3 regions of the Pseudomonas sp. JL3 genome follow, and region 1 is predicted to be linked to each of the others. Evidence: predicted binding sites of a transcription regulator. Region 1 holds the regulator's gene; each other region holds the start of a gene.
What was found. Region 1 encodes FliA, which starts transcription of late flagellar genes. Its sites were predicted from a motif close to CTAAAGTTTNNNNNNNNNNNGCCGNTAA; they were not measured.
Positions count from the first base shown of each region.

Region 1 (3,271 bases):
TGAGGTATTAATGAACAGTTTTTGTACCTACATCGATGGTCTGCCATGCATTGTTCAGTTGGTGAACGCGCAGCCAGTAATGTGGCCTCCGTCTAAGTAAGACAAGGTAAAGAAATAACATGGGCAGCATGCATCCCGTACAGGTGATCGCGGTGACCGGCGGCAAAGGTGGCGTCGGGAAGACTAACGTGTCAGTGAACTTGTCCCTGGCTCTAGCTGAGCTCGGCCGGCGCGTCATGCTGCTGGATGCCGATCTGGGGCTGGCGAACGTCGACGTCCTGCTGGGGCTGACACCCAAACGTACCCTGGCCGACGTGATCGAAGGCCGCTGTGAGCTGCGCGACGTGCTGTTGCAGGGGCCTGGCGGGATCCGCATCGTCCCGGCTGCGTCCGGCACCCAGAGCATGGTTCATCTGAGCCCGGCCCAGCATGCCGGCCTGATCCAGGCCTTCAGCGACATCGGCGACAACCTTGACGTATTGGTGATCGACACCGCTGCGGGCATTGGTGACTCGGTAGTCAGTTTCGTCCGCGCAGCGCAAGAAGTCTTGCTGGTGGTGTGCGACGAGCCGACCTCCATCACTGACGCCTACGCGCTGATCAAACTGCTTAACCGCGACTACGGCATGAATCGTTTCCGCGTCCTGGCCAACATGGCGCAGAGCCCGCAGGAAGGCCGCAACCTGTTCGCCAAGTTGACCAAGGTCACGGATCGTTTCCTCGACGTCGCCTTGCAATACGTCGGTGCGGTGCCTTACGACGAAAGCGTGCGCAAGGCCGTGCAGAAGCAGCGTGCCGTCTACGAAGCCTTCCCGCGTTCCAAGTGCGCCCTGGCGTTCAAGGCCATTGCGCAGAAGGTCGATACCTGGCCGCTGCCGGCCAACCCGCGTGGTCATCTGGAATTTTTCGTCGAGCGCCTCGTGCAACAGACCGCAGGACCCGTCCTATGACAGCCAGTGGCTACAACCTCTACAAGAAGTCGGCACGTGACGCGCAGTACGAGCTGATCGAGCGTTACGCGCCACTGGTCAAACGCATTGCCTACCACTTGCTGGCGCGTTTGCCTGCCAGTGTCCAGGTCGAAGACTTGATCCAGGCCGGGATGATCGGCCTGCTGGAAGTATCAACCAAATACGACGCCAGCAAAGGCGCGAGTTTCGAGACGTACGCGGGCATTCGAATCCGCGGCGCGATGCTCGATGAAGTGCGCAAGGGGGACTGGGCACCACGTTCGGTTCACCGCAATACCCGCATGGTCAGCGACGCAATTCGCTCGATTGAAGCTAAAACCGGTCGTGACGCTAAAGATCACGAAGTTGCGGCCGAACTCCAATTGAGTCTCGACGATTATTACGGAATTTTGAACGACACCCTGGGCAGCCGGTTATTCAGTTTCGACGATCTGTTGCAGGACGGCGAACACGAAGGGCTGCACGAGGATGGCGCCAGTGCTCATCTCGAGCCGTCACGCGATCTGGAAGATGAACGCTTCCAGGCGGCGCTGGCGGACGCGATTGCCAATTTGCCGGAGCGTGAGCGACTGGTGTTGGCGCTGTACTACGACGAAGAGTTGAATCTCAAGGAAATCGGTGAGGTCCTGGGGGTCAGCGAATCGCGGGTCAGCCAGTTACACAGCCAGTGCGCGGCCCGTTTGCGGGGGCGTTTGGGGGAGTGGCGAGCGCGCTGAAGGCAGTGTGGGGACACTGCGAATGGAGCGGGTGTGGTGTTGAACTGCGCCGGTCTCGATCTGTTGTGCTCCAGACAGTCATTGAGTGCTTTGCCGGATTGATTGAAATGGCGCGTCCAGGTGCTGGGCGCGTTTAAGACTGCTTGGAGGTCGAATTGGACAAGAACATGAAAATCCTCATCGTTGATGACTTCTCAACGATGCGGCGGATCATAAAAAACCTGTTGCGTGACCTTGGGTTCACCAACACGGTCGAGGCTGACGATGGCACCACTGCCATTCCGGTGCTCAACAGCGGGAGCATCGACTTTCTGGTAACGGACTGGAACATGCCTGGCATGACCGGTATCGACCTGCTGCGTCACGTGCGCGCCGATGAAAAGCTCAAGCACCTGCCGGTGCTGATGGTGACCGCTGAAGCCAAGCGCGAGCAAATCATCGAAGCGGCCCAGGCCGGTGTTAACGGCTATGTGGTCAAACCCTTCACAGCCCAGGCGTTGAAAGAAAAAATCGAGAAGATTTTCGAACGCATCGGTTGATGTACTGCGCCACGGGGGAGCTATGGAGCATAACGAATCTTCACAGGGCGATTTTGAGTCGACCCTGAAAAAACACGCGGTCGAACTGGTCGAAAGCCTTGAAAAAGGCAGGTTCGGCGACGCTGTGCAACTGATCCATGAGCTCAACCAGACCCGTGACCGCGGCCTGTACCAGGAAGTGGGCAAGCTCACCCGCGAGCTGCATAGCGCGATCGTCAATTTCCAGATTGACCCGCACATGCCGCAAGCCGAGGAAGTGTCTCAGATCACGGATGCCACCGAGCGCCTGGGTTATGTGGTCAAGCTGACCGAGGCCGCGGCCAACCGCACCATGGACCTGGTGGAAAATGCCACGCCACTGATCAACAGCCTGAGCGACGAAGCTCAGGCGCTGAGCACGGATTGGGGACGGTTCATGCGTCGCGAAGTCGGGGCTGAAGAGTTCCGCGAACTGGCTCGGCGGGTCGACGGTTTCCTGACACGCAGCAGCGAAGACAACCGCATCGTGTCGAGCAACCTCAACGACATTCTGCTGGCCCAGGATTACCAGGACCTCACCGGTCAGGTGATCAAGCGCGTGACCCAATTGGTCACCGACGTTGAAAGCAACCTGCTCAAGCTCGTGCTCATGGCCAGTCAGGTCGACCGCTTTGCGGGTATCGAACATGACCGTGAAGCGATGCTGGCTGAAAAAGATCCACAAAAACATCTCTCGCAGGGTGAAGGTCCGCAGATTCATGCCGATAAAAGAGAAGATGTTGTGTCCGGTCAGGACGATGTGGACGATTTGCTATCCAGTCTTGGATTTTAGTTTTCTGGGTTTTTAGACCTGTAGGAGCACCCCCTTAATGAGCTTCGGCGCCGATGAAGAGATCCTTCAGGATTTCCTGGTTGAGGCCGGCGAGATTCTAGAGCAACTGTCCGAACAGCTGGTCGAGCTTGAAAGCCGACCGGATGATGCGGACTTGCTCAATGCAATTTTTCGCGGTTTTCACACTGTAAAAGGGGGCGCCGGCTTCCTCCAGCTCAACGAGCTGGTGGAGTG
Region 1 covers NZ_JAKWJK010000010.1:140,890-144,160, forward strand. Annotated here, with positions in the region: gene flhF (flagellar biosynthesis protein FlhF) at 1-3, shown strand, start outside; gene fleN (flagellar synthesis regulator FleN) at 120-950, shown strand; gene fliA (RNA polymerase sigma factor FliA) at 947-1,687, shown strand; gene MMG91_RS18105 (chemotaxis response regulator CheY) at 1,855-2,226, shown strand; gene MMG91_RS18110 (protein phosphatase CheZ) at 2,249-3,037, shown strand; gene MMG91_RS18115 (chemotaxis protein CheA) at 3,075-3,271, shown strand, end outside.

Region 2 (3,271 bases), on a different contig from region 1:
GCCGCCGTGCGCTGGGCCAGGCTGCGCACTTCATCGGCGACCACCGCAAAACCACGCCCGGCTTCACCGGCACGGGCTGCTTCGATTGCCGCGTTGAGTGCCAGCAGGTTGGTCTGTTCGGCAATGCCGCGAATCACTTCCAGCACTTTACCGATGCGCCCGCTGTCGGCTTCCAGACGACGGATGACCGTGGCGGTGTTGGCGATTTCGCCGCGCATTTGGGTGATGGTGTGAATAGTCCCCTGCATGACTTTTTCGCCCTGCTGGGCGGACTGGTCGGCATCATCGGCCGCACGTGCCGCGTCGGCTGCGTGACGCGCGACTTCTTGCGCGGTGGCAGACATTTCGTTCATCGCCGTGGCGACCTGATCGGTGCGATTGAACTGCTCGTTGGTGCCGCTGGTCATGACGCTGGCGATGGAATTCAACTCGCCGCTGGCGCTGTCCAGGTCCGACGCGCTGCGCTGCAAGCGGCTGAAGGTTTCGGCGAGGAAATCGCGCAGGGTGTTGGCAGCCTTGGCCAGGTTGCCCAACTCGTCCTGACGGGTACTGGCCACGCGCTCGGCGAAGCGGCCCTGGCTGAGTTGTGCCACGTAATCGATCAGTTTACGGATCGGCTCCACCAGGTTGCGGTTGACCAGCCACAGACTCAACAGACCAATCAGCACGCCCGACACCAACATCACCACGAGCCCCAGCAACACCGTCTGATCGGCGCTGGCACTGATCAGCTTCGATTGCTCGGTGCCCTGCTTGCGCAACTCGCTGACCAACTCGCTCATCTGCTCACTGGCTGCTCGGTCCACGCCTTTGACCGCGTTGTCGCCGGCTGTTGGGTCGGCACCGGCCGCCACGTAGGCATCCCGCCCCTTCTGATAGGCCGCGCCTAATACACGATGTTCTTCACGCAGGCGTTCGATGCGGGTCTTGAGTTGCGGCTCGATGCCCTTCTGCCCCGCCAGCTCACTCAGGATGCTCTGCACGTCGCGCTGGCGGTCCTCGAACTGCTTCCAGTATTTATCCAGGTTCGCAGGTTCCTTACCGCGCAGCAGGACGTTTTTCCACTCCTGAACCTGCACCTTGAATTGCAGGTTGGCTTCGTCGATCAGTTGTGAAGTGTGCAGCGGGCCTTCGATCAGGTTCGCGTAGTTCTGAACGCCATTGGACAGAAAGTGAAAGCAGGCCAAAGCAATCAGCAACATTGCCAACAGGCTGCCACTCAACAGGGCGAGAATTTGTGCTCTGAGGGACTTTTGCAAAAACATCGAGGGATATCTCATGGCAGGGATGAAGCACGACTTATAGGCGTGCAAGGTGTCCGGACATCCCTGTCAGCAACGCTGATTAACGACTGGAATCGAAAGATCAACATCTGTCTCATCGGCGTGCCAGAGCTTTTCTTGAGCGCTTCCGACCATCGGCATGGAGGCGGATGTTCGGCGCCACCAAATTGTCGCAAAACCTTCAAAATGCGTTGCGATGATGGGGCTCAAGTGAACCTGTGAAACCTGCGACAGGCGTCTCCTCACAGCGAGACCTCATGAACCACAGCATTGACCAGCGCCATCGCGATTCCGATCTGTTCGGCATGCTCTACGGTTTCAGTTTTCGCCCCGGCGAGCGCGGCCGGGAAATCGATTCGGCCACGGCGACGCGCATCGAGCATGTCGACTCGGCGTTGCTGGCGGTGGTCAACGACGTGGTGTTCAACCTCAGCAGCATGGTCTCCTCGGATGTCTCGACGCTTTGGGTTTGTGCCCGCAGTCGGCTGATCATCAGCGCACGCCTGCAACCGCTGCACTCGGTGGACAAGCTGCGCTCTTCGGTGAAGGCCGGTGAATGCTTTCGCTCGCCGCTGGAGTTGCTGGTGCATTTGCTGCGCGATCAGGGTGAGGTGTTGACGCAGATCGTGCGCAAGACCAGCCTCAGCGTCGATCAGATCGAGGATGAGTTGCTGTCGTCGCGCCTGTCCACCAACCGCGCCGAACTGGGCGCCAACCGCCGGGTGCTGGTGCGCCTGCAACGGTTGCTGGCGCTGGAGCCGGGCTCGTTGCTGCGCCTGCTCAATCGCCCGCCGCAATGGTTGCAGAAGGAGGACGTCGGCGGCGTACCGCTTGCCGGCGATCCGGAAAGGTTCTGGATTCTGGTGACGCTGGTCGCGACGTTTACCCTGATTGCCGGACGCTGGGCGTTTCGCAAGCGCCAGGATTATTGAGCCTTTCCCGCCGATCGCCGCCGATCGCCGCCGATCGCCGCCGATCGTTCCCACGCTCTGCGTGGGAATGCCGCCCCGGACGCTCTGCGTCCAGCGTTGACGCGGAGCGTCAATGGATGCATTCCCACGCGGAGCGTGGGAACGATCAGTATGGGGACCGGGACCATGGTCGCCAACGGTGGCGGGTTGCAGATGAAGACCATCCGCAACCCGCTGATGGCCTGGGTGCTGACCTTGCCGGCGGCGATTGTGTTGTCGGGGAGTTTGTATTGGTTGTTTACCAAGCTGTTCTAACCACACAGCACCTGTAGAAGCGTTGTTGTTCAGTTCCAATTTATCAACGCTGCCGAAGGCTGCGATCTTTGCTTTTTAAACCTCGCAAGCCCTGCGCACCAACAGCCGCTCACGCACCACGTCGTAACCCCAGTGGTAGACGTAGGTGTAGGGCAGGAAAAACAGCAGCACGCCGATGTCCAGCAGGAACGCCTGCCACAGGCTGACCTTCAGCCACCAGGCAATCAACGGCACGCCGAACGCCACCAGACCACCTTCGAACAACAGCGCATGCACCACGCGGACCCACGCGTTACGCACAATGGCAAAGCGCTTGAGCAATCGGTCGAACAAGCCGTTGAAGACCACGTTCCAGGCCAGGGCAAGGGCTGCAATGGCCATGGTTACCGCGCCCATTTCCAGCATGGGTTTGTCCATGACCCAAGCCAGTAGCGGGGTGCAGATCAATATCGCCAGCAGTTCGAAACCGATGGCCTGGAAAATTCGTTCAGTGATGGATTTGTTGGCGTTCATGGCCAGACTCCCTGAGTGACTATGGTTGCCATGATCCGTCATCACGCCGATACTTCATAACCAATAACCATCGATCAAGGCGATAGTTCATGGCTTCCCACGAAGTGTTGCTGGCGTTTGTCCAGGCGGCGACTCAAGGCTCGTTTTCTGCCGCGGCGCGCAAGCTCGGTCGCAGTCAGTCGACCATCAGCGCGGCAGTGGCCAGTCTGGAAATCGACCTGAACCTTGTCCTGTTCGACCGCAGCAGTC
Region 2 covers NZ_JAKWJK010000005.1:69,778-73,048, forward strand. Annotated here, with positions in the region: gene MMG91_RS11370 (methyl-accepting chemotaxis protein) at 1-1,265, opposite strand, end outside; gene MMG91_RS11375 (CorA family divalent cation transporter) at 1,541-2,215, shown strand; partial or broken gene MMG91_RS11380 (hypothetical protein) at 2,369-2,509, shown strand; gene MMG91_RS11385 (multidrug/biocide efflux PACE transporter) at 2,585-3,022, opposite strand; gene MMG91_RS11390 (LysR family transcriptional regulator) at 3,112-3,271, shown strand, end outside.
Region 2: MMG91_RS11370 (methyl-accepting chemotaxis protein) is a predicted target of FliA. The motif match lies at 1,378-1,405, and genes of this name have one in related genera.

Region 3 (3,271 bases), on a different contig from region 1:
ATGCGCTCTACCGACCGAACCAGGAAACCCTGAGTCTTGGTGTTGTACTCCGTGATGATCACGAAGGGATTGCTTTGATCTTTCAGCGCTCCGGAACCGGTCGCCATTGCCAGATCAAGGATCGGAATGGTCGCCCCCCGGATATTTGCCACACCGCACACGACAGGACTGGACTTGGGCATCAAGGTCAGCTTGGGGCATTGCAGCACCTCACGAACCTTGAACACGTTGATCCCATACAGCTGCTGGCCGTCGAGACGGAACAACAACAGCTCCAAGCGATTCTGCCCTACCAGTTGCGTGCGCTGGTTCACCGAATCCATTACACCAGCCATGCCCAGACTCCTACACCAACGCTAAGTGTGTTGCGACGCACATTCATCACGAAACGGCACGGCGCTTGCTTTTTAACTCTTATGAACACAGAACCGACATTTTTCCGACGCCTGACATCAACCTGCCGCAGATTGCTCTGCGCGGCGTCGGCCGTCTGCCTGTTCAACGCTGGCAGCCCTGCCCTTGCTGATACGGTTACCTTGCCTGACATGCTTATCGGCGTCACCCAGGGCTTTCTTGAATTCACCGTAGAGGACTATCTGGCCAGCAGTCAAACGCAAGGACGCTACGAGATCGAGGTCAACCGGCTCGATCCGCGCCTGCGCATGCCTATGTGCGACAAGGAATTGACAGCCACCCTCGAGAGCCCCGCGAGGCCTCTGGGCCGGGTAACGGTCAAGGTTCGCTGCGAGGGCGCATCCCCCTGGACAGTCTTCGTCCCCGCTCAAGTACGGCTGTTTCGCGACATCGTGACCACCACTCGCCCCCTCAAACGCACAGGGATTATCGAGCCTCAGGACGTGACCCTGCGCGAGCGCGATATCAGCCTGATAAATCAGGGTTTTCTGACCTCCGTCGATCAGGCGATCGGGCAAAAACTTACCCGACCAATGGTCGCCGATCAGGTCATTACCCTGGTGCACCTCGAACAGGCGGAAGTGATTCGCAAGGGCGATCAGGTGGTGATTACCGCCCGCAGTGGTACGCTCAGTGTACGTATGCCGGGTGAAGCGCTGTCCAACGGCGGCATGAGCGAACAGATTCGGGTGAAAAACCTTAACTCCCAGCGGGTCATCAAGGCGCAAGTCACCGCGCCCGGCCAGGTGGAAGTGGCCATGTAGGATCTCTGTTCGTGAAGATATGGCGCTGCCCGAGGCTGTTCCCTAAACTGTGCCGCATGTGGAAGACGCGCTGGCGCATGCACGCTCATCAATAAATGGGCCTAAAGTTTTCCGGGGAAGAGCCGAAAACATGGCAAGCGTCCAAATACCCAGAGGTTTTTTGTCATGGTCATCGATTTCAGTCGTTTAAACAGCTCCTCGTCACTTACGGGCAGTACACGTACCAGCGCCGCCAAGGAAACCGCCGAAGCCGGTCAATCCACGCCGCTGAATACCCCGGCCGAACAGGCCAGTGCCACCCAAAGCGGGGAATCGGTACACCTCAGCAATGAGGCTCAACAGTTGCAGAAGGTCACTGACAAGCTGCGCGATCAGCCTGCCGTCGACAAAGCCCGCGTGGCCGAGTTGAAAGCAGCGATTGCCGATGGCAGCTATAAAGTCGACAGCAACCGTGTAGCCAGCAAACTGCTCAACTTCGAAGCCCAGCGCTAGGCCACGGCCCGCGCCAGGCTTTTGGACGCTTAAAACCCAAGGCCAGCCATGCACGACACTAATTTACTGCAACTGATCATCGACGACTTTGCCCCGGCGCAACACCTGCTGGAGCTGCTGCAAACCGAGTCCCTCGCGCTGCACGGTCGCGACATGCCACTGCTTGAAGAGATTCTGGCGCAGAAACAGGCATTGATCATTTTGCTCGAACAGCATGGCCGCAAGCGCAGTGAAATCCTCGCCAGCCTCAACCTGCCGACCAATCGCCAGGGCCTGGAGCAACTTGCCAGCCATTCGAGCATTGGCGACCAATTACTGGCACAGAGCGATGTGCTGACTGACCTCCTGGCACAGTGCCAGGCCGCCAACGTTAATAATGGCCAGTCGATTCTGGTGCAGCAGGCCGCCACGGCCAACCAGCTGAAGATCCTCACCGGCGGAGAGCCACCAGCGCTCTACGATGCCCGCGGCTCAACCTCCAAACTCGCAAAACCACGTCCGCTCAGTCAGGCTTGAGCCTTTCAATGAGCACGCTCTATCAAGACGCGAAACATGCTGGCAGAATGCTGGCCAGTAGTCATATTTTGTCTGGAGATTGATGCCCCGTGTTCAATGCCTTAAACGCGGAAGATGCTCCGCAGCCACCCAAGGTGCTCACTACGCCCCTGGAAATCTCCGGCAATCTGCGTCAGCTGCAAGACAGCCATGACCCGCTGATCATCACGTTCCATGAGCGCAGCCAGCGCTTCCAGAGTTATCTGGTGGACATCGACCGTGACAGCAACATGATCGCCCTGGACGAAATGATCCCGCGCGACGGCGAACGCTTTCTGCTGGCCGGCGAACCGTTCAAGGTCGAAGGCTTTCACGACGGTGTGCGCATCGCCTGGGAAAGCAATGGCCCACTAACCATCGACGAATCCGGCGATGGCCGCTGCTACCGTGGCGCGTTGCCCGATGAGGTGGTTTACCACCAGCGCCGCAATGCTTTTCGCGCTGCGCTGAAGCTGGCGCAACTGGTCAATGTCGAACTGGGTGGCGACAAACTCAAGTCGCCCATTAATGGCAAATTGCTGGACATCTCTGCCACCGGTTGCAAGTTGCGCTTCGAGGGCGACATCACCGCCAGGCTGCAACTGGGCCAGGTCTATGAGCGCTTCGTCGCCGCCCTGCCCTTCGGCAGCATGACGACACCGGTCGAACTGCGTTACCTGCACTTCGAAGAAAAGATCAACACCACCTTCGCCGGCGTGCGTTTTCACAACATGAGCGGCCTGGTGCAACGGCAGGTCGAGCGGTTCGTCTATCAACTTCAGCGCGAAGCGCGTCGTTTCGATAAAGACGACTTCTGATACGCCCCTCCCATAAAAAACGGGCAGTCCCTTGCGGTGACTGCCCGTTTTTTTATGCCTTGATCAAGGCCTCGCTTCGGTAAAGCTTTGCTCGCGCCCTGTGTCTGGGTCTTCTGATTCCAAATCTGTTTCAGCTTCGATTTCGGGCTCGGGCTCGGCATCCGGATTGAAATCAGCCTCCGGGGTGACCGGGTTCTGCATTTGATCCTGTACCACCTGCTCATCGACTCGCGGGTCCAGGCAAGCGAC
Region 3 covers NZ_JAKWJK010000033.1:4,731-8,001, forward strand. Annotated here, with positions in the region: gene MMG91_RS28280 (chemotaxis protein CheV) at 1-335, opposite strand, end outside; gene flgA (flagellar basal body P-ring formation chaperone FlgA) at 417-1,178, shown strand; gene flgM (flagellar biosynthesis anti-sigma factor FlgM) at 1,344-1,670, shown strand; gene MMG91_RS28295 (flagella synthesis protein FlgN) at 1,719-2,186, shown strand; gene MMG91_RS28300 (flagellar brake protein) at 2,276-3,022, shown strand; gene MMG91_RS28305 (MFS transporter) at 3,086-3,271, opposite strand, start outside.
Region 3: flgM (flagellar biosynthesis anti-sigma factor FlgM) is a predicted target of FliA. The motif match lies at 1,280-1,307, and genes of this name have one in related genera.